DNA from 2 places in the Paenibacillus sp. FSL R5-0475 genome. Region 2 is predicted to be linked to the other one. Evidence: predicted binding sites of a transcription regulator. Region 2 holds the regulator's gene; the other holds the start of a gene.
The links. The regulator CtsR, encoded in region 2, represses protease genes until heat stress. The targets are predictions, from matches to a motif close to ATGGTCAATAAAGGTCAAACA.

Region 1 (15,187 bases), 800 kb from region 2:
CTCATTGAATAGTTCCTCCTAGAATTCGTTTTATTTATTCAAAACAGACCGTGAAGCCTGTCATGACAACAATGTTAAGTATGATGCAAGATATATGTTCTAGTGAGTTACGAGGATATCTGTAACTGATTATCAATTTCCTTGCCGATTTCCACAGCAGCAGCCTCGTCGGTGACGAGTATATTCTCCTGCCCGAAACGCAGCATGGCATGAATGGCTTTGGCCTTTGGTTTGCCTCCAGCAATACCGATGACTGTCTCCGTCCGAACAATATCTTCTAGACGTAGTCCCATCGTAAGCATCGTATGGACAACCTGACCATCTTCGTTAAAGTAATACCCAAAGGATTCAGCCACGGCTCCCTCACCCTGGATTTCTGAGACAGTTGCCTCATCCAGCTTGCGGCGGCGAGTCATTTCAATGGCATCCCCAATCCCATGTACAATAATACGCGAACTGCGGATGATTTGTACAATCTCTCCAATATTAGAGTCAAGTGCTAGTGACTGGTAGGCATCCCCACTAAGTAAATCAGGTACATGCAGCAACCGGTAATTCGCTCCTACCCGTTTTGCCATTGTTGAGGCAATCGTATTGGCTTGAATCTCCATACTCTCTCCTAATCCACCACGCGCCGGAACAAACCAAGCGTTCTTATAGGAAAGGGATAACGGCGGTGTCAGTTGATCAGCCATATCGGCAAGCGTTGATCCACCTGTGACAGCAACTATATCATCTGTACGAAGTACACTGAGCAGCGCTTTTGCACCCGCTCGGCCAAGCTCACGTTTAGTGAATGGCGATGACTCACAATCACCCGGCACCACAATAACTTTATCCAGACCGTACGTTGCCCGAATTTTCTCTTCCAGCTCATCCAGACCAAACAGGCTCTTAACGACCGGCTCTAGCAAATCAAGCAGTCTACGCCCAGCAGCGCTAATGCGCATGCCAACACTCTCGATCTCAATGAGCCCTTGCGATTTCAGAAGATCCGTCTCGGCACGCAGTACCCGCTCAGTCATATCAAGCGAAGCGGCAAGCGTTCTGCGCCCAATTATATCGGACAGCATGATCTGATGAAGAATCGTGTACCGTCTCTTAAGGGTTTCCATGAGATCAGGCAGAAGCTGCTTTTGGATATCTAATAAATTACGCATACTTTCACTCCTGCAACTTCGTCTTCCTCTATTCCCTTGTTCATGGTCTCAAAATGTCCCGGGTAAACTTTTTAAGTCCCACTCATATTCTAACCAAATATTGCTCGAAGTGCAAGTCTTCCGAGAGTAGAATTCTCAAGCGCTTGTCTTCTTATACATTTATAAGATTGGGAAAGAGATTCAGCTCCAAAAAACCTGTCATTAACAATCCAGATTCTTTCGCTGATTGAAACACAATGTACGCTTGTCCACCTTGAAGAATAGGGATAAAGCCTGTGTACAGTATTATTAAAAATATAAGAAATTACAGGTTTCACGTTATATATCATCCTTATATTTCTACGAGAAACGGTTGTCGTCAATAAAGGACGACAGCGTCGTTTCTTCCTGTCCATTGCAATTGCACAGAAATTGTATTATAATCATTTTTGTTGCGCCCGTGGTCCAATGGATATGACGTAGGCCTCCGAAGCCTGAGATCCAAGTTCGATTCTTGGCGGGCGCGCCATTAATTTCACTTTTGTACATAATTTAGTAGTGCCTATACTACTACTTAACCAAAGAGCCGCGTGTCGGCTCTTTTTTTTGAATATAAGTTTGACTTTCTTTGACTTTTTGTTTGAATTTGTTTATCATGTGGGTAATACGGCAAGAGTAAAAATGAATACATTTGAAGAACCAATATCAAGGAGGTTTTCCACGTGAGTTATATTCCTATGGTAGTAGAACAGAGCAACCGCGGTGAGCGCGCTTATGACATCTATTCCCGCCTGCTGAAGGACCGCATCATTTTCCTTGGAACGGAGGTTAATGACGTGGTAGCCAATTCTATCATCGCACAAATGCTGTTCTTGGCTGCCGAAGATCCGGAAAAGGACATTCACCTTTATGTGAATAGCCCAGGCGGTTCCATTACTGCAGGTATGGCTATTTTTGATACAATGCAGTACATTAAACCGGATGTTTCCACCATCTGTGTGGGTATGGCAGCTTCTATGGGAGCTTTCCTACTTAACGCTGGCGCTAAAGGCAAACGCTTCGCACTGCCTAACAGTGAGATCATGATTCACCAACCTCTGGGTGGTGCTCAAGGTCAAGCAACGGATATCGAAATCCGTGCCCGCCGTATCCTCAAATTGCGTGATAAGTTGAATCGTATTCTTGCAGAACGTACGGGTCAACCGCTAGAACGTATTGAGAAGGATACAGATCGTGATTACTTCATGACTGCTGCAGATGCGGCAACTTACGGTATCGTTGATAAAGTCATCGAGAAAACACTGCCTAGCGGTGTGTAAGCTATAAAACAACACAAAGAGGCTGTGCCCTATCCACTTGATGGTTAGCGCACAGCCTCTTTACTTTTCAGACCATCACTTCATACGAATCTCAATTAAATCAAACCGCCATATCCAAGCGCATCGAGTTTCTCAGCAATCACACGGTAGCCTCGGCCATTCGGATGTAAGTGGTCAATCGATAATAGCCCTCTCTCATTTCCTGCAAACTCACTATAGATAGAAGCAAACCCACATACTCGGCTACTGTACTGTGAGGCATAGCGGTTAAACTGCCGCACCCACTCTGTAGCACCCACTACCTGAGGATAAGGATTATACAGTCCCACAATCCGAATGATAAGAGGTCTACGCTTTCCCGTCTTCAATTGGAAGAGGATACTCATAATTGCAGCAAAATTTTGTTTGCATTCTTGCAATGATCTTCGCAGCTCTTTAGATAAATTTTCAGGTTGTCTAGCTGCAACCTTCGCAGCATGGATTAAATCGTTGCCACCGATGGATAGAGTGATGATGTCGGCTGCTCGAATGGCTTCGCGAGTCATCGCACTCCCCCGTAGCCGCTGTTCCAGTTCAGAAGTAGTCAATCCATTCACGCCCAAATTCGTAGAGGCTACATTAGAACGCAGTCTCCCTTCCGCCATTCTACGGTACACCGGTACAAAACCGTTCCCTGGCAGAGCGCCAAATCCAGTCGTCAAGGAATCGCCAATTGCAGTGTATTGATAGCTCATAGCTCTCCCCCGTTCATAAACTAGTTACTCCATTTAGCATATGAATTCGAGGTCATTTTGGTAAGGGGGAGATGTCCAGTGGTGACACTAGCGGTTACGACTTCTCTATTTATTTTACAGCAGTAAATGGGCTACCGCCTTCCGGCAACAGTTCTTTGAAAGTAAAGGGATATTCCGGGAACCCCGCAGCATAAGCTGTGTATTCATACAATTGGAAGAACAGAACGACCTGATCATCCTTCAGATAAAAATACTTTTCCGTATTCAATCCGTTGAATCCTCCCAAATAACTTTCCTCCGCTTTTACTAGCTTGTTCAACTTAGCATTCAACTCTTTTTTGTAGTTTGGGTTAGCTCCGAACAGGTCGCCCAACAGTAGACGTTTGCCATCCTTGAGCGAAAAGGTAAACGCCTCCCGATTGGTCATACCATGAGCGCCGCCCGTATCGCTATACTGTGACATCACTAAGCTGATCACACCATCCTGATTGTAGGTCACCATATATTCTATATCATAGGTATACTTAGGCTCTGACCCGGATCGATTCGAGATATCCTTCTCTGCGTTTGCAGCAAATTTCATGGCACTTTCTTTCAAAATATCATTCATGGCCTGCTGTGCATTGGAATTGCTTAATCCACTAAACTTCGGATAATCAAGCTGGATCAAAGCCTCTTTTCGATCCTTAGCATAGGTCTCTGTGGTTACTATCAACGCATTCTGTGATCTATTCACCACATTCAACCTACTAGAGCCCCGACTCCAATCCACTTTATAGCCTAAATAATCATTTAACAGACCTGATGGAACATAGAGCCGATTGTTTATTAGCTTTCCTTCATACTCTCGAATGTAATAATTGTTCACCCAAATTGAAGTACCATAGCTAGATAACAGCAACTTGGCCTTAGTCGTTCCCTTTCCGATCGTGTATGTATTTTCTTTTTTATCATAAGTTAGAGGTAATTGCAGCACATCACGCATAAAGGTAATCGGAATCCAGACCTTCCCTTCCTGCAAAATACCTGTCTGCTGTGAAATCACCCCGTTCGCCTTTAAAACTATACTTGTAGCAATAGCCTTGCTCTTCGTCTGATCAGAAGCTGCATAACCCGTATCACTGGGCAGCAATCCTCCACCAAGCAATAATCCAGCCGACATCAAACCTATGCCCCATTTGCGTACTGTTTCTTTTGAAATATTCACCATCTAATTTTCCCACTCCTTTCCAGTTTATTAAACCTAATCTTGGAGAATTTACACAAAAAAAAGAGGCGCCCCCCACTATTACTAGTGGAAGATCACCTCTCCTCTCTGCAATCATCTTGTTCTGCTACTATTTCAATTCATACATTACGCTCAGCTGTGTTGTAACTTTAACTACTCCCGGTTGAACGGATGTGCTTGCACCAGCATCTGCTGCAGCCATTTCCATTTTTAGATTCTGTTCAAAATAAACCGGAGTGACATTGCCATCATTTTGGCTGACCGTGATTACTTGACCCAGGCTACGTTTAGCTGCCTTAGCAATAGCACCTGCTTTAACATCTGCGTTCGCCATCGCCTTTTCAATCACCTGAGCTTCAAAGGCAGAAGTATCTTCCACGGAAAAACGTGCATTTCCGATATTATTTGCCCCCGCCGCAGATGCAGCGTCTAGCAATTCACCAACCTTGGTCAGATCTCTATAGGACACTAACAGTGTATGATTCGCGTTGTATCCTTTCACTTGCTGTCCTTCTTTTTCGCTATAACTGTAGTTGGGTTGCACATAGAATTGGGTACTTTGAATATCCTTATCTGCGATTTTCCAAGTCCCCTTCAGTAGTGTAGTGATCTTTTGGATTTTAGCAGCATTTGTTTTTTGCGCTTCTTGCGCAGTTGTAGCCGTAGTATCCACACCGATGGACAGGTATACAATATCCGGCTTGATGGACAATTCACCTTTACCTACTACACTAACGACGTTTTTCTGTACTTCATCTGCATAAGCCTTTGCAGGACCTTGGAAGACACCACTCATGCTAATCCCTCCAATTAACAAACTCCCTACGATCAACACTGAACCAATCTTCTTTACCAAACCTTTCATATTTGCCAGCCCCTTTCATCCTTTGTGATTTGTTATTATCCTCTAGACGAGTCTTTTTGGTAAATGTTGCACAGTTAAAATCTATTTTTTGGTATAAAAAAAAGCCCCTGGGGGCTTTTTAGTCATGCGATAGAAAGTCATTTCAAAAGATTATTGGTTCTCAAGCTCTTCTTTGCTGACGAGACTCGTCAAAGCGTTTACAGCTTGATCCGCGTCTGCACCATCCGCGCTGATATAGATCTCCGTGCCGGAACTGATCGCTAGGCTCATAATACCCATAATACTTTTGGCGTTTACTTTTTTATCGTCTTTTTCCACGAAAATCTCCGACGAAAACTTGTTAGCTTCTTGCACAAACAATGCTGCCGGTCGAGCGTGTAGCCCTGTCTTCAACCGAACAACTACCGGGTGCTTTGTCATGAAACGCTTACCCCCTAATTGAGTTCTCCCCAAAAATTTCACATTAATTTTATATTATTATATCATTATAACGTAAACCACACTAGAAAAAAAGTGACTAGCCGCCTCGAACCTTGTCCGCCAGTTCATCAATCTTACGAAGTCGATGATTTACTCCGGACTTACTAACCGTACCTTTCAGCATTTCACCAACCTCTTTAAGGTTGATATCTGGATGTGCCATTCGAATTTCTGCAACTTCCCGCAGTTTATCCGGTAAGCTCTCCAGCCCCACTTCTCGCTGCAGCAGTTTGATATTCTCAATCTGCCGCACCGCGGCACTTATCGTTTTATTGAGATTCGCGGTCTCGCAGTTCACGATCCGATTCACGGAATTACGCATATCGCGCATAATTCTTACATCCTCAAATTTGAACAACGCTTGATGCGCCCCGATCAGACTTAAGAATTCGATAATCTTCTCGCCTTCTTTAATGTATAGAATGAACCCTTTTTTACGTTCAATGCAGCGTGCGTTTAGGTGAAATTCACCAGCCAGATCGACCAGCGCCTTACAATGCTCCTCATACATCGAGGAAATCTCCAAATGGTAAGAGGAACCCTCCGGATTATTAACGGATCCGCCCGCCAAAAAGGCACCCCGCAAATAAGCACGCTTACAGCAGTTATTCCCAACAATCTCTTTATCAATACCGTCGGTAAAAATAAATCCTTCGGACACAATTCTGAGATCATTTAAGATTTCCTGTACGCGACTAGGGATTCTAACGATATAAACGTTATTTTTCTTCAAACGCATTTTTTTACGCACGAGTAGCTCAATATGGACCTGGTAATATTTCTTAAGCAAAGAATATACCCGCCTTGCAATCGCGGCGTTCTCCGTCGAAATGTCGAGAATCACCTTTTTGCTTGAAAGCTGCACAGATCCATTCATACGGATAAGCGCTGACATTTCCGCCTTCTCACAACAGGGCTCACTCTCCACCATCGTCAGCTCTTTTTTTGTAAGGGCCGCAAAAGACAAGGGTCTCACCTCTTTCTGAAAATAAGTACGTCATTCATATATACAAGCATAAACGCCTTCGGCGTCCTTTTGAGGACGGTAAGCGTTTAAGCGAGAAATATAAGAAAGTATAGGTGTAAAACTTATATTTTCTTATATTTTAAGTTATACCCTAGGGTTTCTGTTTATCCAATCTTGCACAAGCTGATAGATATGATGACTAAGCTTATCGGTATCATGCCTTAAATAAGTTCGGAATAACACTAGCTTATCCGCTATAACTTTATATGCACTGCCTTCTAGTACATCCTTGTCGAGCTGTACCGGACGTGCACCCTTCTCAGCGTATTTCGACTGCACCTGCTCTGGAATTTCACCGTCATTCACAATAATATAATCAAATAAATGAATCCCAATATGATCATAAACGGCTTGTAGATGGTCATTTACAGTATAATTATCCGTTTCACCAGGCTGAGTCATTACATTGCAGACAAAAATTTTGATTGCATCAGAAGATACAACTGCTTCTGCTAGCTTCGGAACAAGTAGGTTCGGAAGAATGCTCGTATATAGACTACCTGGCCCCAAAAGAATTGCATCAGCATTTCGAATCGCTTCAAGTGCTTCAGGCAACGGCTCCACATCAGCAGGCTCCAAAGAAACCCGTTTAATGATCCCGCCTGCTTCCGGTATCTTAGATTCACCCGTGATAATCGTGCCGTCCGACATTTCTGCACGCAATACTACGGCATCCCCCGCAGCGGGTAATACCCGTCCGCGAACAGCAAATAATCGGCTAAGCTCACGAACAGCTGTGACAAAATCGCCAGATATATCTGTAAGCGCGGCAAGAATTAAATTGCCAAGACTATGACCCGCCAAGCCTTCGCCCGTGTTGAAACGATATCTCATAATATCCGCCATGAGCGGCTCTACATCAGCCATAGCTGTTAATACGTTACGGATGTCCCCAGGAGGCGGCATTTGCAGTTCACTGCGCAAAATGCCCGAGCTTCCTCCATCATCTGCTACGGTAACTATAGCTGTAATATCTAGCGGCTTTTCTTTTAAGCCGCGAAGCATGACAGATAGCCCCGTGCCACCGCCCATAACGACGATACGTGGACGCTGTCTTTGTTCTTCAGCCACTATGGACCCCTTCTCTCATTAGTGCCGATCACGCTCGGAATCCCGATGACTAACGGCTACGGATTCCGTTTCGCTGACGCCCAGCATTTTGCCCAAATATTCAGAAATGGCTACTGAACGGTGTTTCCCACCTGTACAGCCAATGCCGATAATAATCTGGGATTTACCTTCCCTACGATATTGCGGAATTAAGAAATGAAGCATATCGAGCAGTTTGGTCAGGAACACCTGTGTTTCAGGCCACTTCATTACATAGTCATAGACATCGCTGTCCTGACCTGTTTTTGGCCGCAGATGATCCACATAATGTGGGTTAGGCAAAAAGCGAACATCGAAGACGAGGTCTGCATCAATAGGAATACCATACTTAAATCCGAACGATGTAATGTTGACGGAGAGTGTACTTTTTCCTAAATGCGAGAACCGAGAAACGATCTTCTCCTTGAGCTGCACTGGTTTCATACTGCTAGTATCCAGACATAATGTAGCTGAATTCTTTAATTCCTCAAGCATTTTACGTTCCAGCTTGATACCATCAAGCGGAAGTCCCTTAGGCGCTAGAGGATGATGACGCCGGCTTTCCTTGTACCGCTGCACAAGCACCGAATCCGTTGCATCCAAGAACAAGATTTCACAGCCAATGGTTGACTCATCTTTGATATAGGCTAGAGACTCGGACAAAGCAGTGAAGAATTCCCTACCGCGCAGGTCAATCACAAGCGCTACCTTGGCGATCTTACCCTTCGACTGCTCAATCAGTTCTGCAAACTTAGGGATCAGCACCGGCGGCAAATTATCGACACAGAAGAACCCTAGGTCTTCCAGACTCTGCACAGCAATTGTCTTACCCGCACCTGACATTCCGGTAATAATGATCAGGGTGGCTCCAGCCGTTGGAGTATTGTCCAATTCGGTCATTAAAGCGTCCCCTCCCTAAATTAGTATATGAATACTCCCTATCTTTTAAGAACGAAGCAGAAGACCTGCTGCACCCACAATACCTGCATCATTACCAAGCTCTGCAGGAATAATCGAAACACCAGTCTGAAGCGGAGCCGGTGCGAGCTTAGCAAACACACGACGAACTTCATCAAATAGAATATCTCCAGCCTTAGACACACCACCACCAATGATGAAGACCTCAGGGTTAAGCACGGCTGCAACAGAAGCCATAGATTTACCCAGGTAGTATGCTGCACGGTTTACTATGCGAATCGCTACTTCATCGCCAGCCTTAGCCGCATCAAAGACTTCCTTCGCAGCAATCTTCTCTACCATTGAGAGGGAAGTACGATCACCACGAGCTACTGCATCGTTAGCCATACGAATAATTCCTGTAGCGGAGGAAACGGTTTCCAGACATCCCATATTACCGCAACCACATTGAATGGCTTCCAAATCCGGCACTACAGTGATATGGCCAAGCTCACCTGCTAGACCTGCAAAACCTTGATAAATCTTTCCGTTAATAATGATTCCGCCACCAACACCTGTTCCTAGCGTATAGCAGACACAGTTTTCAATCCCGCGTCCTGCACCACTCCAGGCTTCACCCAGTGCAGCCACGTTCGCATCATTGTCTATTTTGACAGGCTTGTTCCAGCGGTCTTCCAAAATGGAACGAATCGGCACATCTTTAAATCCTATGTTGGGCGCAAGGATAATGATTCCTTCACGAATATTTGTGAACCCTGCTACGCCCGCGCCTACACCTGCAAGCTGATCCCAAGAGTACGGGGAATCCTCCACAATTTGGCGTACATACTTCTCGATATTATCGATAACAGTATCGACACCTTCTGCAGTTCCTGTGGGTCCCTCATAAGTATGCAGTAGCGTTCCCTCAGCATTGCAGATTCCAACCTTAATTGCAGTTCCACCCAAATCCACGCCAACGTAGATATTCTCAGACATGTAACAAGCCACCTTTTTTTATACTAAAATAGTTAATCCTAAGTACCAACTATAATAGAAGCCCCCTCTGTGGTCAAGGAAAGACAACACACCCGGGAATTCCTTATTTTAATACTATACTCTATTATATTCTAAAAAGACCCACTTACGACTAAGTAAGAGAGTCTTCTGACTATATTATTATCTGGAAAATAACCTAAATCACCCATTTATTCTGACAAAATACGCTTTTGCCCCTCCAGTGCACGGATAGGTGCGATATTCTGTGTAAACTCCAGCGTACCCATATACCGACCAGTCTCGTCTCGGACGGCGAAATAACGGATATAGATAAATTTATCCTTGATGTTGATCCAGAAGTCCTCAGCATCCTTACGACCTGCCTTAAAATCTTCCAGAAGCTTCTCCACCACATGAACACTTTGAGGCGGATGACAGTTCTGTACCGTGCGGCCGATAACTGCCTTAGTTCGGGAAAAGATACGTTCCTTCCCGTGTGAAAAATATCGAACGACATCATTCTCATCAATGAATGTCAGATCTACTGGCAGGTGATTGAGTACTGTTTCGAGCTGATGCAATGACAACAGCCCTGTCTCAAAACGGATGAACCCTTCTTGCGGAGCGGCTCCCACTGCTTCACCCTGCAATGCTGCACCTTCCGGCTCTGCGGCACGTTCGGGTATCCACTCCTGCTCCGGCGCCGTTAGGCAGAATCCGATCTCATCGCTCTCCCGAGCGATTTTGACCCATTCGTCTTCCGTCAATTTATCCAGCGACATAGGCAATAAAATATTTTCTTCCTTAAAAATCATTTCATTAACTTCCTTGATGATCTCCGTAAGTTGAACACCAATATCTGCTGCATTTCCGCTGTAGCTGCTGAGCGCTGCTTTTGCATCTTTAATCATACGACGGATATGATCATCCACGCCCCACATTACCTTGGTTGGTCCATAAATGCCGTATTTTTCAAGGTAAGGGAACAACAGATTTTCTTTTCGACTATAGTGTTTATCTAGATCCAGCAGTAAGCTAAGATCCTCCAGCAGCTTAAAGATCAGCTCCTCGCTGTCATTCTTCTGGAATTTGGTAGCATGCAAATCTAAACGGAAGTTCACAAGTCTTTCAATCTCACGGTTTTCTAGCTTGAAGGTGTGGACTGGGTGGCCGGGTTGTTCTTCAGGCTTTGAGGAGCGGTGAATTTGCTCAATAGAGCCTTTGAATATTGCTGTATGCACCGAACAAAGCCGCTGTACCTCGGATACCGGAATTCCCTCTTCAGTCATTAACGAATGCTCCATTGCTGAGATTTCCGCAACAGTTACATCACCTACAGCTTCCTCGAAGCGTGCCTTAACCTCTTCAACGCTTTTGCCTGCATGCAGTTCTTTAATAATCTCCTTGAGCATGGCTTGGCGACGAGTTTGCTCCGGTACATCAACCTCGCGGTTATTTATCAGTTCACTCATTATTGATCTCTCCTTAATGAAATTTTGATGATAGATTCCTTTATTTCATAATCTCGAAGCCATGTCGTTCAAATGCTAACTTCACGGTGTTGAGATCCATTTTCTTCAGCTTGATTCCTTTGGATAAGGTCATGAAACGGCCAGCGGTCTGCAGCATACCTGGCTTAGCAATGTCCTTAAAGCCCAGCTCTACCATAATCTCAACGACCTCTGGATGCCGGGATACCATCTCGAAGATAGACTCATCCATTCGCAGCATTTTTTCCATTGGACTCTTCTCCTTTATATGAGAACTATTCTCAACAACAGATTAGCACAGGCCGTACAAGGCAATAGTGATTGCAATCACTAAATTTAGAAGAAAGCAATGACTGTTCTTTTAAAGATGGATTATGTATAATGTGAAATTAAAAAAACTGCCCCCTACGCTAAATAGCATAAGGGACAGTCTAATTCGTAATAAATTATTTATTATAACGTTACACCTGTTTTGAATATGGAAATCTCGCGGAAGTTATTCTTCTCATTATTTACCCATTCCCCGCTAGCCACGCTGATAATGTAGTTAATGAAGTCACGCAGAACCTCATCTGGAGAACCATCTTCAACCAACACACCCGCATTAAAATCGATCCAGTGACGTTTGCCTTCATACAATGGGGTATTGGTAGACACCTTCATTGTTGGCACGAATGTACCAAAAGGTGTCCCCCGTCCGGTCGTAAAGATCACCAATTGGCAGCCAGCAGCAGCCAGAGCCGACGAAGCCACTAGGTCATTGCCCGGCGCGTTAAGAAGATTTAAGCCTTTGTTAGTGATAAGCTCTCCGTACTTGAGTACATCCATTACCGTAGAATTACCGGATTTTTGAGTGCAACCCAGCGATTTATCCTCAAGCGTAGTAATCCCTCCGGCTTTATTGCCTGGTGAAGGGTTTTCATATACCGGCTGTTTATAGTCCATGAAATACTGCTTAAAGTCATTGATGAGATCAACAATTTTGTGGAAAATAGCTTCGTCTGCAGCACGTTCCATCAGAATCTTTTCGGCGCCAAACATTTCAGGTACTTCAGTGAGTACAGTTGTGCCGCCTTGGGCAGCCATATAGTCAGACAGACGTCCAAGAAGCGGATTCGCTGTAATCCCGGACAGGCCATCCGAGCCTCCACACTTCAGACCAATCTTCAGCTCAGAGAGTGCGACTTCTTCCCGATGATCGCCCTGTACGTTATTGTAGAGTTCCTTCAGCAGCTTTACGCCTTCTTCAATCTCGTTTCCAACCTCTTGGGAGACAAGAAAACGCACTCGATCCTCATCGTAACTACCCAGCATGTCTTTAAAAATATGCAAATTGTTATTCTCACAACCTAGTCCGAGCACAAGTACGGCGCCTGCATTGGGATGCTTAACCGCGTTAGCAAGTATTGTACGAGTATTGTCATGATCATCACCCAGCTGGGAGCAACCATAGTTATGCTTAAGTACTAGCACGTTATCGAACGGCGCAATATCCCCAACCTCTGCCTTAAAAATATTGATGATCTGCTCCGCCACTCCATTCACACAACCAACCGTAGGGACGATCCACAGCTCATTACGAATGCCTACGGATCCGTCAAAGCGACGATACCCCTTAAAGGTCAAATTCTCCGTTTTAAAAGGATTGGGGGTCAGCTTCTGCTCAAAAGTATATTCCTCAACCCCTGTTAGGTTTGTCTTCGTATTATGGGTATGCACCCACTGGCCCGGCACGATAGGCGCTTTAGCATGACCGATGGGATAACCATACTTCAATACATTCTCGCCTTCGCTAATACTGGTTAGTGCAATTTTATGACCTCTAGCAATATCTTCCGTAATTTTTATCTCTTTTGAACCAATCACAATGGTGTCGCCTGCTTGATAGTCTTTAAGTGCAACTGCCACGTTATCAGCCTCGTTGATCTGCAGTACCTCTTTCATAGTCTTAATCATGTCGTTATCCACCTCCTGTGTATTAGTTGTGTGCAGGTCTCTTCACGTACGCTTGCAGCGCTTGCTTCATACCTGTTCTCTCAATCGCAATGAGCCCTTCTGTCACCTTGTCAGTAAGACCAGCCACTTCATTCAGGTCACAGCCCCAGCGATTTGTCGCTGCTAATACCTCGACAGCCAGTGCGCGTAACCCAGTGTCTGTGCCATCCCATCCTCCCCACAAGGAGGCGAACCATTCCAAAATATCCGCATCATCCGCCAGCTGAATCTCTTCTTCCCCTCTACGTCCTTTATAGAAGGTAATTAATGCACTCATTGAGAAAACAAGCTTCTCGGGCAATTGTCCTTTGGACTCTACATATTGCAATAAAGAAGGCAGATCTCTTGTCTTAAATTTCGAGATAGAATTAAGGGAGATGCTCATCAAGTAATGCTGCACATAAGGGTTCAAGAACCTTTCCAATACCGCGTCTGCAAAAGAATTCAATTCCTCTACCGGCAGATCCAGCGTCGGAATGATCTCATCGTAGATTAAGGACTTCACGTACGCCCCAACCTCTTCGTGCTCAATGGCCTCGGCAACCGTATCAATGCCGTACAAATACGCTACTGGTGTCAATGCGGTATGAGCTCCGTTTAGAATTCTCACTTTACGCGTCCGGTAAGGGGTCATATCATCTACCACGACCACATTAAGACCCGCTACTTCAGCCGGGAACTCCTCTTTCATCCACTGCGGCCCTTCAATTACCCATAGATGGAACTGCTCGCCGACAACGACCAGCTTATCCTCATAGCCCAACTCTTCCGTAATCTCAGCGATGGTGTCTCTTGGATATCCGGGAACGATGCGATCTACCAAACTACAGCAGAAGGTGTTGGCTTCATTCAGCCAGTTTACAAAGCCCTCTCCAAGATTCCACAGGTCAGCATATTTCAAAATAACCTTCTTAAGCTCATCCCCATTTCGGTCAATCAGCTCGCACGGAATGATGATAAAACCTTTAGAAGCATCACCGTTAAAAAATTCAAAACGCTTATACAATAAGGCCGTCAGTTTACCTGGAAAACTGCTCTGCGGAGCATCGGTTAACTTGTCGCACGCTTCAAAAGCAATTCCCGCCTCAGTGGTGTTGGACACGATAAAGCGCAGCTCTGGATTCTCGGCAAGCTTCATATACTCCTCATGCTGGGCAAAAGGATTAAGCGTTCGTGTAATACAGTTGATGACCTCATGTTCTTTTACCGCTGCTCCATCTTTGATTCCTTGGAGATAAAGCGTATATAAACCGTTCTGAGCATTTAGCATTTCTGCAAGTCCGTTACCCAGCGGTTGTACAACCACCACGCCACCATTGAAATCCGTTTTTTGATTCATGGTATGAATCTGCCAATCTACAAAAGCGCGCATGAAATTGCCTTCACCAAATTGCAGAACCTTCTCAGGATATTGCTTGTAAGCTTTCCAACTATCACTATTTAATCTGTTCATATAAACGCCTCCTGATTATTAATGCACACGATAAACTAATTAAATATACTTTATAATACAATGTTTATATTATTATTTTATTAATTTATGCACACGTGAAAATTTTAATTCAAAATCCTTTACGAGTGAAAGGATCAAGCTGCTATGCTCAGCTTTTTGCTTCTACAGTTTCCTAACCGATTCTCTCGCAATAAACTCCGTATCAATGGAGGTTAGCCCGTCATTCTCCAAAGGTTCTTTAATTAAGCTTAGCAGCTTGCGGGCTCCTTGCTCGCTGATCTTCTCAATAGGACGTTTAACTGTGGTAAGCGAAGGATTCGCAAAGAGCGAAAATCCAATATCATCAAAACCAACAATAGAAACATCGTTCGGCACCTGCAGCCCGCGCTCAAACACAGCTTTCATAGCCCCGATTGCCATATCGTCATTGGAACAAAATACTGCCGTCGGCGGTTTTTCCAAATCTAGCAGC
Region 2 (15,187 bases):
TAAACCTTGGGCTCAACCTGAGGTCGCACTGGAAACTGGGTGACTTGAGTACAGAAGAGGAAAGTGGAATTCCACGTGTAGCGGTGAAATGCGTAGATATGTGGAGGAACACCAGTGGCGAAGGCGACTTTCTGGGCTGTAACTGACGCTGAGGCGCGAAAGCGTGGGGAGCAAACAGGATTAGATACCCTGGTAGTCCACGCCGTAAACGATGAGTGCTAGGTGTTAGGGGTTTCGATACCCTTGGTGCCGAAGTTAACACAGTAAGCACTCCGCCTGGGGAGTACGGTCGCAAGACTGAAACTCAAAGGAATTGACGGGGACCCGCACAAGCAGTGGAGTATGTGGTTTAATTCGAAGCAACGCGAAGAACCTTACCAGGTCTTGACATCCCTCTGAATCCACTAGAGATAGTGGCGGCCTTCGGGACAGAGGAGACAGGTGGTGCATGGTTGTCGTCAGCTCGTGTCGTGAGATGTTGGGTTAAGTCCCGCAACGAGCGCAACCCTTAACTTTAGTTGCCAGCAGGTTAAGCTGGGCACTCTAGAGTGACTGCCGGTGACAAACCGGAGGAAGGTGGGGATGACGTCAAATCATCATGCCCCTTATGACCTGGGCTACACACGTACTACAATGGCCGGTACAACGGGAAGCGAAACCGCGAGGTGAAGCCAATCCCATCAAAGCCGGTCTCAGTTCGGATTGCAGGCTGCAACTCGCCTGCATGAAGTCGGAATTGCTAGTAATCGCGGATCAGCATGCCGCGGTGAATACGTTCCCGGGTCTTGTACACACCGCCCGTCACACCACGAGAGTTTACAACACCCGAAGTCGGTGGGGTAACCCGCAAGGGAGCCAGCCGCCGAAGGTGGGGTAGATGATTGGGGTGAAGTCGTAACAAGGTAGCCGTATCGGAAGGTGCGGCTGGATCACCTCCTTTCTATGGAGAATCGTCTTCTGCAATGAAGACATTCAAATCGGAAGTTAAACTTCCAAAATCATTTAACGCGTATCCATTTGTTCGGTTTTGATGGAATTTGCGGGGCCATAGCTCAGCTGGGAGAGCGCCTGCCTTGCAAGCAGGAGGTCAGCGGTTCGATCCCGCTTGGCTCCACCAACAAACTTCATCTTTTTGTTATGTCTAGAATATTTTTAAACTTGATCCTTGAAAACTGGATACCGAAACGAATTTGCGTTTTAGAACATCTTTTAGCAACTTGTGTAAACAAGTAAATGTTATTAGTGAGATTTTTCTTAGGAAAAATCAAGGTTAAGCTAATAAGAGCACACGGAGGATGCCTAGGCGCCAGGAGCCGACGAAGGACGTGGCGAACAACGAAACTGCCTCGGGGAGCTGTAAGCAAGCTTTGATCCGGGGGTGTCCGAATGGGGAAACCCAGCTGTGGTAATTCGCAGTTACTCATCTCTGAACACATAGGAGATGTAGAGGCAGACCAGGGGAACTGAAACATCTAAGTACCCTGAGGAAGAGAAAACAATAGTGATTCCGTCAGTAGCGGCGAGCGAACGCGGAACAGCCTAAACCTAAGAGCTTGCTCTTAGGGGTTGTGGGACGTCTCACATGGAGTTACAAAGGAATATGGTAGGTGAAGAGGTCTGGAAAGGCCCGCGATAGAGGTAAAAGCCCTGTAGCCTAAACTGTGTTCTCTCCGAGACGGATCCCGAGTAGTGCGGGGCACGTGAAACCCCGTATGAATCCAGCAGGACCATCTGCTAAGGCTAAATACTACCTGGCGACCGATAGTGAAACAGTACCGTGAGGGAAAGGTGAAAAGCACCCCGGAAGGGGAGTGAAATAGAACCTGAAACCGTGTGCTTACAAAAAGTCAGAGCCCTATTAATGGGTGATGGCGTGCCTTTTGTAGAATGAACCGGCGAGTTACGTTTAACATGCAAGGTTAAGTCGAGAAGACGGAGCCGCAGCGAAAGCGAGTCTGAATAGGGCGATTTAGTATGTGGACGTAGACCCGAAACCGTGTGATCTACCCCTGTCCAGGGTGAAGGTGCGGTAACACGCACTGGAGGCCCGAACCCACGCATGTTGAAAAATGCGGGGATGAGGTGGGGGTAGCGGAGAAATTCCAATCGAACTCGGAGATAGCTGGTTCTCCCCGAAATAGCTTTAGGGCTAGCCTCGGTATAAGAGTAGTGGAGGTAGAGCACTGATTGGGTGCGGGGTCCGCAAGGATTACCAAGCTCAGTCAAACTCCGAATGCCATATACTTATTGCCGGGAGTCAGACAGTGAGTGCTAAGATCCATTGTCAAAAGGGAAACAGCCCAGACCATCAGCTAAGGTCCCCAAGTGTGTGTTAAGTGGGAAAGGATGTGGAGTTGCACAGACAACCAGGATGTTGGCTTAGAAGCAGCCACCATTGAAAGAGTGCGTAATAGCTCACTGGTCGAGTGACTCTGCGCCGAAAATGTAACGGGGCTAAACACACCACCGAAGCTATGGCTAGATACGTATGTATCTGGGGTAGGGGAGCGTTGTATGTGGGTTGAAGGTGTACCGTAAGGAGCGCTGGACAGCATACAAGTGAGAATGCCGGTATGAGTAACGAAAAGATCAGTGAGAATCTGATCCGCCGAAAGCCCAAGGTTTCCTGAGGAAGGCTCGTCCGCTCAGGGTAAGTCGGGACCTAAGGCGAGGCCGAAAGGCGTAGTCGAAGGACAACAGTTTGAAATTACTGTACCACCGTAATCCGCTATGAGCGATGGGGTGACGCAGGAGGGTAGTGACGCGGACTGATGGATATGTCCGTCTAAGCAGTGAGGCTGATGTGTAGGCAAATCCGCACATCGTTAAGGCTGGGCTGTGATGGGGAGCGAAAATTACAGTAGCGAAGGTCATGATCTCACACTGCCAAGAAAAGCCTCTAGCCAGGAGAAGGTGCCCGTACCGCAAACCGACACAGGTAGGCGAGAAGAGAATTCTAAGGCGCGCGGAAGAACTCTCGTTAAGGAACTCGGCAAAATGACCCCGTAACTTCGGGAGAAGGGGTGCCCCGGTAGTGTGAATAGCACGAGGGGGCCGCAGTGAAAAGGCCCAAGCGACTGTTTAGCAAAAACACAGGTCTGTGCGAAGCCGCAAGGCGAAGTATACGGGCTGACGCCTGCCCGGTGCTGGAAGGTTAAGGGGAGTGGTTAGGGGTAACCCGAAGCTATGAACCGAAGCCCCAGTAAACGGCGGCCGTAACTATAACGGTCCTAAGGTAGCGAAATTCCTTGTCAGGTAAATTCTGACCCGCACGAATGGCGTAACGACTTGGGCGCTGTCTCAACGAGAGATCCGGTGAAATTTTAATACCTGTGAAGATGCAGGTTACCCGCGACAAGACGGAAAGACCCCATGGAGCTTTACTGCAGCTTGATATTGAATTTGGGTACGATCTGTACAGGATAGGTGGGAGCCGTAGAAATCGGAGCGCAAGCTTCGGTGGAGGCGCCGTTGGGATACCACCCTGATCGTATCTAGGTTCTAACCTAGTACCCTAATCGGGTACGGGGACCGTGTCAGGCGGGCAGTTTGACTGGGGCGGTCGCCTCCTAAAGAGTAACGGAGGCGTTCCAAGGTTCCCTCAGAATGGTTGGAAATCATTCGAAGAGTGCAAAGGCATAAGGGAGCTTGACTGCGAGACCTACAAGTCGAGCAGGGACGAAAGTCGGACTTAGTGATCCGGTGGTACCGCATGGAAGGGCCATCGCTCAACGGATAAAAGCTACCCTGGGGATAACAGGCTTATCTCCCCCAAGAGTCCACATCGACGGGGAGGTTTGGCACCTCGATGTCGGCTCATCGCATCCTGGGGCTGAAGTAGGTCCCAAGGGTTGGGCTGTTCGCCCATTAAAGCGGTACGCGAGCTGGGTTCAGAACGTCGTGAGACAGTTCGGTCCCTATCTGTCGTGGGCGCAGGAAATTTGAGAGGAGCTGTCCTTAGTACGAGAGGACCGGGATGGACGTACCGCTGGTGCACCAGTTGTTTCGCCAGAAGCATGGCTGGGTAGCTACGTACGGACGGGATAAGCGCTGAAAGCATCTAAGCGTGAAGCCCCCCTCAAGATGAGATTTCCCAATTAGTAAGACCCCTTGAAGACGACGAGGTAGATAGGTTGGAGGTGGAAGTGCAGTAATGCATGGAGCTGACCAATACTAATCGGTCGAGGGCTTATCCTATACTTAGAACGCAAATTCAATTCGGATTCAGTTTTCAGGCATCAAGCCTGAGCATTTACGATGTAAATGCCCGTTTGGTGGCGATAGCGGAGGGGTTCCACGCGTACCCATCCCGAACACGACCGTTAAGCCCTCCAGCGCCGATGGTACTTGGACCGAAGGGTCCTGGGAGAGTAGGACGTTGCCAAGCACAATTAGACCACTGTTGAGTAATCGACAGTGGCTTTTTTGCGTTTATTATAGGCTGTGGAAAACTTGTGGATAAACATTTGGATTTGCAGAAGAGTTACGCACATGTGGATAGATGATTGAAAGAGAAATAATCCCTAAATAGTGTGGATTAAATACATATTTATATGGATCTGTCAACAGAAAACCTAAGTAGTACACGGGTTGCTGTGGATATAACCGGGATTATGTGGATAGAGCTATTGATAAGTGGATAACTATTTTAACTTGGATGTGACAAGATTTCAAGACTATTTTTAAAACTGCATAGAGCTGTGGATAACTAAAAATAAAGTTATAAATAATGCAATAGATTAGCGCACAATTGACGCTCTTGTTATACTTATCCTAAAAGTAATTTTATAAAGGATGAGGTGAGTTTGTGGTAATAAGACAGTTACGTTCAGAAGAATTTGATGCAAGCATGAACTTGTCAGAATATGCTTTTCAGTACAAGCTTCCTAGTGAAAAAAGGGCAAGTGCTAAGGAAAGATTCAAGGCTGAACAGGTATGGGGTGCTTTTGAGGACGGAACATTGGAAGCTAAATTGACGATTATTCCTTTCCAAGTCTACATACAGGGCAGAGTGGTACCTATGGGTGGTATAGCAGGAGTGGCTACATGGCCAGAGAACCGCAGACAAGGACATGTGGCAAATCTATTGTCTCATGCGCTGCATACGATGAATGAGGCAGGTCAAACGCTCTCTTTTCTACACCCGTTCTTGATTCCGTTCTATCGTAAATTTGGCTGGGAAGTTTATTGTGAATATAAGAAATACTCTATTCCAGTAGCGAAATTTCCTAAAAAGGTTGAAGTTGAGGGCAAGGTTAAACGGGACATAAAGGATATCGAAGTATTGGATAGCCTATATACTCGATTCGCTGTCAGTTATAACGGGACACTTAAGCGCGATTTGGACTGGTGGGAGAACTCTGTTCTAGATGATGAAGGAAAGAGTGCAGTATTTTACTCCAAGAGTGGTGAACCAGAGGGATATGTGCTGTATAAGGTAGAGAACAGAGAACTGGTCATTGATGAATTTGTTTTTTTGAATGAACAAGCTCGGCAGGGGCTGTGGACATTTCTTGCGAACCATGATTCGATGGTGACCGGTGCATCCTTAAAGCTGGTGCCTTCGGATGACATATTACCTTTCTTGCTGCCAGATCCACGTATAGGACAAGAGAATTATCCTTATTTTATGGGGCGGATTGTTAATGCCAAGTCATTCATTGAAACTTACACCTTCAGAGGAAACAGTAGTCAAAAGAAGCAGCTTATATATATCGAAGATAAGTATGCACCTTGGAATGATGGGTTATGGGCATGGAATATCTCTAATGAGGGCTCGGCTACTTTGATTCGAGTGGAAGGGGAACGGGCGGAAGCAGACTTTAGCTGTGATATAGGCACTTTGACGGCCTTGATGCTTGGATACAAACGACCAACAGAGATGGCTCGTTATGGAAGTGTCTCTGGCCACGCAGCAGCACTGGAATGGTTTGAAGAAATTATTCCACAAGCACAGACAGCTTTATTTGATCATTTTTAAAAATATCAGAGAGTATAAGTTTCATGCTATACATTATCCTTATATTTCTCGCATAAACGCTTATCGCCCTAATAAGGATACCGAAGGCGTTTATACTTGACAAAAATTAGGCTCTCCCCTTCGAAAGAAGTTGGGAGAGTTCTTTATTTCCGAATACATTCGCTGAAAAAAGTGAAAAATAAGAGAATCCACTTGGAATTAGCACAGAATATGTTATAATATTAAAAAGTCAAAGAAAGTCAAAGTCAACGAAGCTTAATGACAGCGATCCGATCCTCTGAACACGTGGGATTATCCACAAATGTTTAAGTTCAATTAAAGACCATTGTCATTATGAATGCAAGTTGCAATCGGTATTATAAGATTTAAGCACTGGAGGATGAGTGATGCGCAATATCTCTGATATTATCGAACAATATCTGAAGAATATTTTGCATGAAAGTCCCGAAGGTACGGTGGAAATCCAGCGAAATGACCTGGCGGACCAGTTCTCATGCGTACCGTCACAGATCAATTATGTCATCAGTACACGCTTTACTCTAGAAAAAGGTTATGTGGTGGAAAGTAAGCGTGGTGGCGGGGGATATATTCGTATTCAACGTTTTGAATTACCGCCTAACGTGGCACTGCATGCCCATTTAAACCATACTATAGGTGGCGGGATTGATCAGAACGCTGCTGAAGGGCTGATTTATCAGCTGGAGGAAGCTGGTTTTCTAAGTAAGCGTGAAGCGTGCCTTATGCGCGCTGCTGTTTCTCGGGAATGCCTAACGGTTAAGATTCCATACCGGGATGAGATTCGTGCCAAGATTATGAAGGCGATGTTAATCTCTTTGTTAGGCAAATAATTGTCAACCATAAGGGAGGGGCTTTCGCTTATGCAATGCCAGGAATGTGGCGTCAAGCCGGCAACACTCCACTTCACTAAGATCGTGAATGGAGAGAAGACGGAGTTTCATATCTGCGAGAGCTGTGCACGGGAGAAGGGTGAACTCATTCCCGGAACGGCTGGAGGATTCTCCATCCACAGTCTGCTCTCAGGTCTGCTTGATCTTGAAGGTGCCGGCAAGGAGAAGTCGGCTGCAACGAAGACAACGCAGAGTCTGCAATGTGAGAATTGTGGGATGACGTACTCCCAGTTTAGTAAATTAGGCCGTTTTGGCTGTAGCTCCTGTTATGAATATTTTAACAGTGCACTGGACCCGCTTTTTAAGCGAGTGCATGGCAGTACTTCACATGTAGGTAAGATTCCGAAACGTGCAGGAGCTCAGATTGTGTTTAGACGCCAAATTGATGAACTCAAGCAGGAATTACAGCAAAGTATTACACAAGAAGAATTCGAGAAAGCAGCGGAGCTGCGAGATCAGATTCGTAAACTTGAAAAAGAAATAGCACAAGAGTAAAGTCTTTGATATATAGGGGGGATATGACATGTCAAGTCTCCGATTTACTGAACAAGCGCTTAGTGATTGGATGCGTTCTGGAGGTAGTCATTCTGAGATTGTAATTAGCAGTCGTATGCGTATTGCCCGTAATCTAGAGCATCTTCCGTTCCCAATGCTGGCTTCCTTAGAGCAATCGGAAGAAGTATTAGAGCTACTGGCTCCTGTGTTTCATGAGGAAGCAGCTGCAGATTTCGGATCTTTTCAACTCCTAAAGCTTGATGAAGTGAATGAACTGGACAAAAAGGTACTGGTTGAGAAGCATCTAATCAGTCCTAACTTGGCTAATGATTCGCGCAGTGCGGCTGTCTTATTAAATGAAGATGAGTCGGTCAGCATCATGATTAACGAAGAGGACCATCTGCGAATCCAGTGTCTGTTTCCTGGTCTTCAGGTTAGAGAAGCATGGGATCGTGCGACGGCGATCGATGATATATTCGAGGCAGCTGTCAATTACGCTTTTGATGATAAAAGAGGATATTTGACTAGTTGTCCCACCAATGTTGGTACTGGGCTTCGTGCCTCGGTAATGCTGCATCTACCAGCGCTTGTAATGACTCATCAGATCAATCGCATATTGTCTGCAGTGAACCAAGTGGGATTGACTGTAAGAGGAATTTACGGTGAGGGTAGCGAAGCAGTAGGGAACATCTTTCAAATTTCTAATCAGATCACTCTCGGTCAAACGGAAAGTGAAATTATAGAGAACCTTCACAGTGTAGTTACCCAGATTATTGAGCATGAGCGAAATGCACGTGAACGGTTGCTTGTTGATTCCGCCCTGAGAATAACAGACCGAGTGAAGCGTTCTTACGGAATTTTATGTTATGCAGCTCTTATGGAGCTTAAAGAATCTGCTCAACGCCTGTCTGATGTGAGACTTGGGGTTGACCTTGGCATTCTGGAAGGTCTTTCGATTTCAGTGCTTAATGAACTTAACGTTAAGACGCAGCCAGGATTTCTTCAAAAGATGTTCGGCGATGAGCTGAACGCTACTGAACGAGATATGTATCGGGCAAAACTGCTCCGAGAGACACTGGGAACACAACATTAATATAGATATTTATTATTCATGGAGGTGCAGGAGATATGATGTTTGGAAGATTTACGGAACGCGCACAAAAAGTGCTAGCGCTGGCGCAGGAAGAAGCTGTTCGTTTAGGACACAACAATATTGGTACAGAACATATTTTGCTCGGACTTATTCGTGAAGGAGACGGCATTGCTGCTAAGGCATTAATAGCTTTAGGGCTAGGTCTTGAAAAAATCCAGGACGAAGTGGAGACACTGATTGGCAGAGGTCAAGAACAGCCTACGAACATTGCTTATACTCCTCGCGCTAAAAAAGTGATTGAGCTGTCGATGGACGAAGCCCGCAAATTGGGTCATACGTATGTTGGCACTGAGCATATTTTGCTTGGACTTATCCGTGAAGGGGAAGGTGTCGCGGCTCGTGTGCTTAATAACCTCGGCATCAGCTTGAACAAAGCTCGTCAACAAGTTCTTCAGCTCCTGGGAAGCAGCGAGGCTGCCTCTAGTCATAGCGGGACTCCGGCTAACGTCAGCACACCGACCCTAGATGGTCTTGCGCGCGATTTGACCGCCTATGCTAAGGAGGGCAATCTAGATCCAGTTATCGGCCGTAGTAAAGAAATTGAACGTGTTATTCAGGTACTGAGTCGCCGGACTAAGAATAACCCGGTACTGATCGGTGAACCTGGTGTTGGTAAAACAGCTATCGCTGAAGGACTTGCACAAAAGATTATCAATAATGAAATCCCAGAAACACTTCGCGACAAACGCGTCATGACGCTCGACATGGGCTCAGTAGTGGCTGGAACAAAATATCGCGGTGAGTTTGAAGACCGCCTCAAGAAAATTATGGATGAGATTCGCCAAGCAGGTAATATCGTGCTCTTTATCGATGAGCTTCATACGCTAATCGGTGCTGGTGGCGCGGAAGGTGCGATTGACGCATCTAACATTCTGAAACCGGCGTTAGCCCGTGGAGAACTTCAGTGCATTGGTGCGACTACGCTTGACGAATATCGTAAATATATTGAAAAAGATGCAGCATTGGAGCGTCGTTTCCAACCGATTACGGTGGATCAACCTTCTCCAGAGGAAGCGGTCCAAATTCTTTTCGGACTTCGCGATCGTTATGAAGCGCATCACCGTGTGAAGATTACGGATGAAGCTATAGTGGAAGCAGTGAAGTTGTCCGACCGTTACATCCCGGACCGTTTCCTGCCAGATAAAGCGATTGACCTTATCGATGAAGCAGGATCTAAAGTAAGGCTTCACTCTTACACCATCCCGCCAAATCTGAAGGAACTTGAAATGCGCTTGGATGATATCCGCAAGGAGAAAGATTCCGCAGTGCAGAGTCAAGAGTTTGAAAAAGCGGCGGCCTTGCGTGATACAGAGCAAAAAATCCGTGAAGAACTTGATACGACTAAGAATCAATGGAAAGAAAAACAGGGTCGCACGGATTCAGAGGTTACACCTGAAGACATCGCACAGGTTGTAGCTAGCTGGACGGGTATACCTGTAAGCAAGCTGAAGGAAGAGGAGACCGACCGTCTACTTAACATGGAGGCTTTACTGCATGAACGAGTGATCGGTCAGGACGAAGCTGTTAAGGCAGTTAGCCGGGCACTACGCCGTGCGCGTGCGGGTCTTAAAGATCCGAAACGTCCAATGGGTTCCTTTATCTTCCTCGGTCCTACTGGTGTAGGTAAAACTGAGTTGGCTCGTGCATTGGCTGAAGCCATGTTCGGCGATGAGAATGCGGTCATTCGTATTGATATGTCGGAATACATGGAGAAGCACTCCACGTCCCGCTTAGTCGGAGCCCCTCCTGGATATGTTGGCTATGAAGAAGGTGGCCAATTAACCGAGAAGGTACGCCGTAAACCTTATTCTGTAGTGCTGCTTGATGAAATTGAAAAAGCGCACCCAGAAGTATTCAATATTCTGCTGCAAGTTCTTGAAGACGGTCGTTTGACTGACTCTAAAGGACGGGTAGTCGATTTCCGTAATACATTAATTATTCTGACTTCTAACGTAGGCGCACAAGCGATCAAGAAGAATTCGACACTTGGATTCACAGCTGTGCAAGATGCTGGAGCAGAATACGGTAATATGAAGGGCAAGGTTATGGAAGAGCTTAAGAAGAGCTTCCGTCCTGAGTTCTTGAACCGGATTGACGAAATCATCGTCTTCCATTCCCTCGATGAGAAGCATATTGCTGAAATCGTTACATTGATGTCTGATGAGCTGCGCAAGCGGCTGCGTGAATATGATGTTGATTTCGTTCTCACAGATGCGGCGAAGGCTTTCCTGGCTAAGGAAGGTTACGACCCAGCCTTTGGTGCACGTCCATTACGTCGTGCGATTCAGAAGCATATTGAAGACCGTCTTTCCGAGGAATTGTTGAGAGGAAATATCCAAAAGGGTGATTCGCTCAACATTGATGAAGTTGGCGGAGAACTTGTAGTGAATAAAGTGGATGCTCCTGTAGCTCCATTGCTTGAAAAAGAAGTAGAATCCGAATAAAAAAACGGAATAAAAAAAGCTTCCGCTCCTCAGTTTATAGAGGGGCGGAAGCTTTTTTAATATAAATTTATCACTTAAAAATATACATTTAGTACAAATTCCGAATGACCTTTCGTTAAAGGGGCAGAAATGGTAAACTTTCATTAGAAGAAAATATCCGCAATTTAAAAGTTCGGACCGTAAGGAGAACAAATGGCTAAACCAAAAACTAAATTTTTTTGCACCGATTGTGGATACGAATCGCCAAAATGGTTCGGAAAATGTCCCGGGTGCCAAGCTTGGAACTCCATGGTGGAGGAAACGGAAAGCGTAGTCAAAACACAGGGAATGAATGCCCCTATTTTTCATAGTAAAGAAAAGGCACAATCGATCATAAGTATAGAAAGTGACAAGGAACCGCGCATACTGACAGGTATAGGTGAGCTTAACCGTGTTCTCGGTGGGGGGATCGTACCAGGATCGCTGGTACTAGTAGGGGGAGACCCAGGAATCGGTAAATCTACGCTCTTATTACAGACGTCGCATGCTCTGACAACTCAGGGATTGCGAGTGCTGTACATTTCGGGCGAAGAATCGGTAAGGCAAACTAAACTACGTGCGGATCGCCTCGGTGCGTTGTCAGCTGAGCTATATGTACTATGTGAGACGAATATGGAAAGCATAGAAGAAGCGATTGAACAAATTCAGCCGCAATTTCTTGTTATCGATTCGATTCAGACTGTATTTATGCCAGAAGTAACTAGTGCGCCAGGCAGTGTGACCCAGGTTCGGGAATGTACGACAAGATTTATGCGTATCGCTAAGATTCGGGGAATTGCTACAGTTCTCGTTGGGCATGTCACCAAGGAAGGCGCTATTGCAGGCCCACGGATGCTTGAACATATGGTGGATTGTGTGCTGTATTTTGAGGGAGAGCGGCATCATACGTATAGACTCCTGCGGGCTGTAAAGAACCGCTTCGGTTCAACGAATGAAATCGGCATTTTCGAAATGGGTGAAGTGGGTCTAACAGAAGTAGAAAATCCATCGGAGCTCTTCTTATCGGAGCGTCCACTCGGCGTAGCCGGATCTACAGTCGTGGCTAGTATGGAAGGGACTAGACCGGTGCTTGTTGAGCTTCAGGCTCTTATCGCTGCCACTCATTTCCCCTCCCCACGCCGGGTGTGCACAGGTATGGATCACCAGCGGATGGCACTCATTATCGCTGTACTTGAGAAGCGGATGGGCATGTTCCTGCAAAATCAGGATGCATACCTTAATGTTGCTGGAGGAGTGAAGCTGGATGAACCGGCGATTGATTTAGCAGTAGCTGTTAGTATCGCTTCCAGCTTTCGTGATATTTCAACAAAACCTTACGATGTTTTCTTCGGTGAAGTAGGACTTACAGGTGAAGTAAGAGGTGTTTCACGCGCGGAAATGCGTGTGAAGGAGGCCGCGAAGCTAGGCTTCCGGCGGGTGATCATGCCAGAGAAAAGTTTGAAGGGCTGGAAGCACCCGCAAGATATCCAGATTATTGGCGTCAGTACCGTAGCAGATGCACTATCGGTCGCGTTAGATTAGGGGGCACAGGGATTATGAAAGAATATAACCAATTAGAGAATATGAATGATCTGCTCAGACTGGCGGCACCGGGGACACCCTTTCGGGAAGGTCTTGAGAATGTGCTGCGAGCTAAGACGGGAGCACTAATCGTCGTTGGGTATAGTCCTGAGGTGATGGAGGTAGTGGATGGAGGATTCTCCATTAACTGCGATTTTTCACCCAATTATTTATATGAGCTCGCCAAAATGGACGGTGCCATTATTCTTAGTGAGGATTTGAAACGAATTTTGTATGCAAATACACAGCTAATTCCGGATTCGTCCATCTCTTCAATCGAGACAGGCATTCGTCACCGGACCGCCGAGCGCGTAGCGAAGCAAACAGGTAAACTGGTTGTTTCTATTTCACAGCGCCGCAATATCATTACCCTGTATCAAGGTTCCATTCGGTATGCGTTAAAAGAAATCGGAGCTATTTTGGCTAAAGCTAATCAAGCGATTCAGACCCTCGAAAAGTACAAAGCGGTTCTTACACAAGGACTGACGAATTTGTCTGCTTCGGAGTATGAGGGAATCGTCACCGTAGCTGAAGTGGTCGGAGTGATTCAGCGGGTAGAGATGGTTCTACGCATAAAAATGGAGATCAAACGATATATAAATGAACTAGGCAATGAAGGACGCTTAATCAGCATGCAGATGGAAGAACTGGTTGGAAATACAGAGGAAGAAGCATGGCTCCTATACAGAGACTATGCTAAGGAAGAGCAAGAAGATAAAATTCGTGAAATTATTGCCGGTCTCAAACGTATTAGTGATGATGACCTAATGGATGACAACCATATTGCTCGATTGCTGGGCTACTCTTCTACGGCAATTTCTTCCGAAGAGGTGGTTACTCCGCGTGGATATCGTCTGCTCAACAAGATTCCGCGGCTTCCAAATGTGATCATTCATAATCTGGTGGAGCGGTTTGAAATGCTGCCTAATTTGATGTCTGCAAGCATAGCTGAACTGGATGAAGTGGACGGAATTGGGGAGGTGCGGGCTCGTAATATTCAGGATGGGCTCAAACGTTTACAGAAGCAAGTTCTTATTGACAGGCAAATGTAAATAACATACAATCACGTAATATTGGAGCTGTTTAAGGCCAATGTGAGAAAATTGAGGTGAAGAAATGATACAAAAATCAATTCCGAGTCTTTTTACCATAGGTAACTTGATGCTCGGAATGTTTGGTATCATGATGGCGTTTGACGGTAAAGTTAGCATGGCCGCTATCATGGTTATTATTGCTATGCTGTTAGACGGATTGGATGGCCGAGTTGCTCGTGCACTTAAATGTGAGAGTGAATTTGGTAAGGAACTGGACTCTTTGTCTGATGTCGTTTCTTTTGGAGTAGCACCGGCTGTTATTATGTACGTCTCAAGCCTGCATGATTTAAATTCTGCATTAGCCTGGACAGTAACTGCAATTTTCCCGGTGTTTGGTGCATTGCGCCTAGCTCGCTTTAATGTTCATCCAGGAGTTCCTGGTTATTTCATCGGATTGCCAATTCCTGCTGCTGGTGGTGTGCTTGCCACATTAGCTCTTTTTAATAAAGATGTTTCTGCTCCATTTATGATCGTGGCTACATTGCTCTTATCATATTTGATGGTCAGCACTGTTAAATATCCTAATTTTAAGAAGGTTGGATTACCTAAAAAAGTGGTTGTCGGAGCGCCAGTAGTCATTGTTGTTGCCGTGGCTGTTGCTGTTGTGTTCCCTGAACAAATTGCTAAGCTAATCTTCGTCTTACTTGGGATTTACGCGTTATATGGTTTTAAACAAAACATCGATCGATTGACAGCCAGACGCCGTCACCGTCGTAGAAGACGTTCTGAAGATAAAGTGTATCACTCGAAGAACGGTTAAAGCAGTCTTGTAGTAAGGTTGAACTAATATAATTATAGCTAGAGGCTTTGTCGTCCTTAGGGGATGGCAAAGCCTTTTTGCAATTCCAGCGCTACCCCAAGTTTATCGTCTTGAAAATTGGAACATACTGGTGAGGTATAGATCATTCAAGGATGAATAAAAAGGAGGTGCGTTAGGTTATGTGGAAAAAAGTGATATTGTCTTTTGCTTTAATATGTGGTGCTTGGTCTGGTTTTTCGCTATACCATGCGCTTGAAAGAGGATTCCCCAAGGGGATGGAAAAGCTGAGTGAAAGTTTACCTGTAGAAGGAAGCATTTTATTTACGGTGCTGGGTGCCATTATTTTTTTGTTTGCGGGGTCTTTATGCGCGGAATGGGGAGGTTCAAAACTGCGGGAGGCGGTTCTGTACTGTTCGCGTATACCAATGAATGAATTGGCTGCAGGTGCAGCTGGGCTTACAGGGGGACTTTTGCTATCTCTTCTGTTATATCCTGCTATGATTTGGCTTGGAAAAGCTGGGCAGTTGCTGCAGGTACCCGTTACGTTAGCTTTTGGATATATGGGGCTGCGGATCGGTCTGGAGAAAAAAGAGGAACTAGCTGCACTTTGGACAACTGGACGCTGGGGGCAAGCGGCTGAACCGGAAGGTCGTGGCCTGGAGGAGCATAAAATCCTCGATACAAGCGTTATTATTGATGGTCGGATCGCCGACATTTGCAAAACTGGATTTATTGAGGGAACGATTGTCATACC

Region 1: the regulator CtsR is predicted to act here: its motif matches at 1,755-1,775, upstream of clpP (ATP-dependent Clp endopeptidase proteolytic subunit ClpP).

The regions. Positions count from the first base shown of each region.
Region 1 covers NZ_JBBORK010000001.1:5,665,482-5,680,668, reverse strand. The annotation lists gene gap (type I glyceraldehyde-3-phosphate dehydrogenase) at 1-5, opposite strand, end outside; gene MKX41_RS25535 (sugar-binding transcriptional regulator) at 108-1,160, opposite strand; tRNA gene MKX41_RS25530 (tRNA-Arg) at 1,594-1,668, shown strand; gene clpP (ATP-dependent Clp endopeptidase proteolytic subunit ClpP) at 1,862-2,458, shown strand; gene MKX41_RS25520 (GDSL-type esterase/lipase family protein) at 2,554-3,192, opposite strand; gene MKX41_RS25515 (PdaC/SigV domain-containing protein) at 3,302-4,402, opposite strand; gene MKX41_RS25510 (SIMPL domain-containing protein) at 4,530-5,285, opposite strand; gene MKX41_RS25505 (HPr family phosphocarrier protein) at 5,436-5,705, opposite strand; gene whiA (DNA-binding protein WhiA) at 5,803-6,732, opposite strand; gene MKX41_RS25495 (gluconeogenesis factor YvcK family protein) at 6,877-7,824, opposite strand; gene rapZ (RNase adapter RapZ) at 7,882-8,781, opposite strand; gene MKX41_RS25485 (ROK family glucokinase) at 8,827-9,777, opposite strand; gene MKX41_RS25480 (DUF438 domain-containing protein) at 9,987-11,249, opposite strand; gene MKX41_RS25475 (DUF1858 domain-containing protein) at 11,290-11,517, opposite strand; gene MKX41_RS25470 (UxaA family hydrolase) at 11,721-13,211, opposite strand; gene MKX41_RS25465 (tagaturonate reductase) at 13,246-14,715, opposite strand; gene MKX41_RS25460 (LacI family DNA-binding transcriptional regulator) at 14,878-15,187, opposite strand, start outside.
Region 2 covers NZ_JBBORK010000001.1:4,861,085-4,876,271, reverse strand. The annotation lists rRNA gene MKX41_RS21985 (16S ribosomal RNA) at 1-940, shown strand, start outside; tRNA gene MKX41_RS21980 (tRNA-Ala) at 1,042-1,117, shown strand; rRNA gene MKX41_RS21975 (23S ribosomal RNA) at 1,269-4,197, shown strand; rRNA gene rrf (5S ribosomal RNA) at 4,271-4,387, shown strand; gene MKX41_RS21965 (GNAT family N-acetyltransferase) at 4,808-5,980, shown strand; gene MKX41_RS21960 (CtsR family transcriptional regulator) at 6,367-6,828, shown strand; gene MKX41_RS21955 (UvrB/UvrC motif-containing protein) at 6,859-7,383, shown strand; gene MKX41_RS21950 (protein arginine kinase) at 7,412-8,476, shown strand; gene clpC (ATP-dependent protease ATP-binding subunit ClpC) at 8,512-10,980, shown strand; gene radA (DNA repair protein RadA) at 11,173-12,540, shown strand; gene disA (DNA integrity scanning diadenylate cyclase DisA) at 12,555-13,631, shown strand; gene pssA (CDP-diacylglycerol--serine O-phosphatidyltransferase) at 13,696-14,433, shown strand; gene MKX41_RS21925 (PIN/TRAM domain-containing protein) at 14,613-15,187, shown strand, end outside.